DNA from 2 places in the Priestia sp. VA7 genome. Region 2 is predicted to be linked to the other one. Evidence: riboswitches for the same ligand, from Rfam matches in the RefSeq annotation. Region 2 holds a riboswitch; the other holds the start of a gene.
What was found. A riboswitch is a leader RNA that binds a small molecule or an ion and turns the genes downstream of it on or off. The one in region 2 is predicted to bind cobalamin.

Region 1: it holds a riboswitch for cobalamin, as region 2 does, so the genes downstream of both, AC0C45_RS17090 ((2Fe-2S) ferredoxin domain-containing protein) here and AC0C45_RS29195 (HoxN/HupN/NixA family nickel/cobalt transporter) in region 2, are expected to answer to the same signal.

Annotation. Positions count from the first base shown of each region.
Region 1 covers NZ_JBVQPN010000003.1:837,113-839,313, reverse strand. Annotated here, with positions in the region: gene cobJ (precorrin-3B C(17)-methyltransferase) at 1-1,061, opposite strand, end outside; gene AC0C45_RS17090 ((2Fe-2S) ferredoxin domain-containing protein) at 1,075-1,455, opposite strand; cobalamin riboswitch at 1,558-1,737, opposite strand; cobalamin riboswitch at 1,856-2,034, opposite strand; gene AC0C45_RS17085 (hypothetical protein) at 2,181-2,201, opposite strand, start outside.
Region 2 covers NZ_JBVQPN010000019.1:9,110-11,310, forward strand. Annotated here, with positions in the region: gene AC0C45_RS29190 (aspartyl-phosphate phosphatase Spo0E family protein) at 244-381, opposite strand; cobalamin riboswitch at 807-995, shown strand; partial or broken gene AC0C45_RS29195 (HoxN/HupN/NixA family nickel/cobalt transporter) at 1,162-1,290, shown strand; gene nikA (nickel ABC transporter substrate-binding protein) at 1,363-2,201, shown strand, end outside.

The DNA of each region.
Region 1 (2,201 bases), on a different contig from region 2:
CCAACAACTTCTGCTAGTGTTGTCATTTGAACAGGCGTGAATTTCTTATTTGCAAGTCCTGGACTAACCGCCACTTCGAAAATGGACTGTATTGGCTGATGTACGACCGCAGAAGTAGGTTCACCTAAAATTGCTTGAAGCGCTTCTTCTGCAAGAACTCGTGAAGTTGCTGTTTCTTCTGGTGTGGTCTGAACTGCTTCAATAGCTGAAGCTGTTTGCTTTACAGTCTCTTCTTGATCGAGAGCCCACGGTTCCGCTTCTTTTCGAAGTCGCTGATGCGGTCTTAGCGGCTGCTCCGTTTGGTTAAGGGTATATTTCCGCTGATATCCGCGCGGTGTAATCATTAAATCGTCGTAAAAAAACGTAGATGAATTCCCGACAACAACGGTAGTCAGCATGCCAATTTCATGATTTAACATGTCTTTTAAGTTGGTCATTACGACTTCTTCACGGTCACGATAAGCGCTTTTCACAAGACCAACAGGCGTATCAGGAGAACGGTACTTTAATAGAATCCTCTGTGCTTCAACAATTTGTCTTGTTCGTCTTCCGCTTTTTGGATTGTAAAAAGCCACTACAAAATCTGCTTGTGCAGCTGCTTCGATTCTTTTTTCGATTAGTTCCCATGGCGTAAGGTGGTCACTTAAACTAATTGTACAAGCATCATGCATCACGGGCGCTCCAAGGAGGGATGCGCATGAATTAATAGCCGAAATGCCAGGAATTACTTCCAGCTCTACGCCCGTTTCTTTTTTCCAACCTTTTTCAATCAACACTTCATACACAAGGCCTGCCATTCCATATACTCCTGCATCTCCGCTTGAAATGACAGCCACGGTTTTTCCTGCTTCAGCTTGCTTTACAGCTTCTTGTGCACGGCTTACTTCTTCGGTCATTCCCGTACTAATAATTTGCTGATTCGTTAACAGTCCTTGAATTAATTCCACATAGGTTTTGTAACCGATGATCATATCACTTTCTTGAATGGCTTCTCTTGCTCGCTGTGTAATATGTTCAAAGCTTCCCGGCCCAAATCCGATAACTAACAGTTTACCTTTCATGCTAGCTCCTCCTTTATGCGTTACTTTTTACTTTATCAATTCCTTCTATGGAGTCACTGTTTTCCGGAGAAACGAAACCATTTTGATCATATTCATAAATAATCGATTCCTTTATACTGCAGCCTCCTGCTAAATGTTCTTCGACAATCCGGTGAGCCACGGTTTCAGTGACCTGCTTGTACCAATCTCCTGAAGGATACACAATAGCTACAGGAGCATCTTTACATCGTCCGTTACAGCGTGTACGCGTTGTATGAACCGTTTCATCCAACTCCAGTTCCGTCACTTTATTTCGAATAGCTTGGGTGGCTTCTTCTCCACCTTTTCTCATACAGCTGCTTCCATTACAAATCAATACGTGATGTTTTGTTCCGTTTAAGTTCCACGTCGTCACACTCATTCGCTCCTTTACTAAAAAAAGCGCCTCTATCAATGATAGAGGCGCAGAAAAATTCAAACTAAGTTTTTGCACTTCCACCTATATCCCGTAGGGTAAGCTTCGCATTAAAGAAAGGCTGGTTTCCTGACTTCGATTCATCACTTGACTGCGCCTTCCCGAATACAGTGGCATATGCAATCAGCTCATCTTCACAGTGGCGGGTACCGCGCTGGCTTCACACCAGACTTCCCATTTAACACAATGTAAACATTGCGCACCTTTTTTGCACGATATGTAGTTTTACGACATGAGAAAAACCCGCTTCGCTAATATGCGAGCGGGTAAAACGTCAGAATAAGAGTGTACACGAATGCCACTTTAAGCCAACGTTTCCCTTCCCGCTCCCCGGAGAAATAGAAACTTCACAATAAAGACAGGTCTCCTGACTTGTGTATCATTCTACTTGAGAACCTTCCCGTGATTTTTCCACAGTGGTTATACTCGTTCGTCCACACTTACAGTTGCGGGGGCAGTACTGGTCTTTCACCAGTTTCCCTATTAAGCCTTCTTGGCATCTTTGTTGTTGCTGTTTGATATATATGAACCTTTTAAACTATCAGAATAATAGAAGTAACTACCATATCATAGCGTACATTTTTTTTTATTTCAACTCTATTCTTTTCGAAAGATACAAGCATCTATAAAAAAACAAGAGCATAAAGTCAGCTCTTGTTTTTTCATTATATAGCTACTAATGTTAA
Region 2 (2,201 bases):
TGTTTCTACTTTATGCAGCTTTTTATACATCTTGACATACCAACGCTTTAGTAGGAGACGAACGAGAAAAAATGTATAAAAAGCGCATGTTTTATATATATGATCCTAAGGAAAAATACAGCATATGTGTAAAAAATATGTTAGTATCTATCTACAGTTATAGAGTTACCTTGAAAAGCAACTTCACTCGAATGCCATTAGAGAATGAGGTTGCTTTTCCTCTTTTTATATTAAGAACAAAAACTAATCAGTTGAAGTAATCTTTTCTAATTCATTCAATAATTGATCAACTAATTGACTGATTATAATTGTATTATAGCTAGTAAAGCCTTCTTCTACTCCTACCCTAATCATACGTTCTCTCGCTGCCTCTATATCCACAAGTAAAGTCTTTCTTAAAGTACTGTTATATCTATACCTTTGCAATTATGTAGTCACCTATCCCTCTAAGTTGTTAAGTCTTCATTTAACATTAACTGGATTTTTACCATATAACAATAATTGTTGCTGTAATAGTCGATTAAGAGCATAGAATGAGGGTTTTAGGGTTTAAATAGCTAAGTTTTTATACTTAAAACATATATTGTTTCATGAACTAATTGAAAATAGTGGAGTTCATAAAAGTATAATCTTACGAACGATAAAGTTGATTCTAATTCAAAACATTAAAGTCTGATTAACGGCTGTTATAATTTTAATATAGATCCTTTATGTCTTAGATATATGTGTTATAATATCCAAGCAATGTTTTGTTATTTCGAAAAGCTCTGAAAATTATTCAGAGCTTTATCAACATACAATTCAATAAAAATATCAACAGATTAGGAGCTCTTATGTTAGATAAGAGGTAACAGGGAACCGAGTGAAAATCTCGGGCGGTCCAGCCACTGTAATTAGGGAGTTTCTTACCTTATGTCACTCAATTTCTTTTTTTGGGAAGGCGGTAAATAATGATGATCTAGAGCCAGGATACCTACCTAAACTGTACACTTAACTCTTCTAGGAAAGGGATTGGTGTATTAGGTATGCAATATTTATGGCTTACATTTATGCTGTTTACTTTTATACATATCCCCCAATTCGAACAAGGTTGGGGGATTTTTTATTTATACACTTTAAAGGAGGAATTAACGTGGGGAATTTTTCAATTTATTACTTGTCTTTGTTTTAGGATTGAGGCATGGGTTAGATGCTGATCACCTAGCATTTATCGATAACCAGACAAGAGATAATTGGCGTATGAGAAGATCTTTCTCACGATGGGTTGGTACATGTAATTCCGTACAATAGGGTAATTCCTATAGAAGAGTCATATATCTTTAAATCCATCGCAATAAAAAAGAAAATTTTAGGAGTACAATAATGCTAAAAAAATCATGCATGTTACTTGTTTGTCTCATAGTTTCTTTATTGACAGCCTGCTCAGAAGATACAAAAACAGGTACTGATCAATCTGGAAAAAAGACAATATCAATTGGATGGCCACTTGATATAGGCCCACTAAATCCACATACCTATTTGCCTAACCAGATGACTGCTCAAGCAATGGTTTATGAGTCACTGGTTGAATATAATGATGACGGTACCATTTCACCTAAACTCGCTGAAAAATGGAAGGTTTCAGATGATCAAACGACGTATACTTTCTACTTACGTGAGGGTGTAAAGTACTCTGATGGCTCCACCTTTAATGCAGACAATGTCATTCGTAACTTTAATGCCATTCTAGAAAATCGAGAAGCCCATTCATGGATGGGAATGGTTAAACATATTGAATATGTCAAAAAAGTAGATGATTATACAGTTGCTTTAAAGCTAGATGAACCATATTATCCTGTTCTGAATGAACTAGCATTTGTTAGGCCATTTCGATTCCTAGGGGATGCAGGATTCCCTGAGAATGATGCAACCTCAAAAGGCATTAAGACAGCTGTTGGAACAGGCCCATGGGTTCTAAAAGAGTACAAAAAAGATAAATATGCTATTTTCAAACGCAACAATAACTATTGGGGTGAAAAACCAAAGGTTGATGAAGTAAAAATAAAAATTATTCCTGATTCAGAATCAATTGCTCTAGCGTTTGAAAATCAAGAGTTAGATTTAATCTATGGTCGAGGCATTGTTAGTTTAGATAATTACACGTATTTAAAAGATAGTGGTAATTACGAGACAGCTATTTCAGAACCGTTGTCCACAAAAGC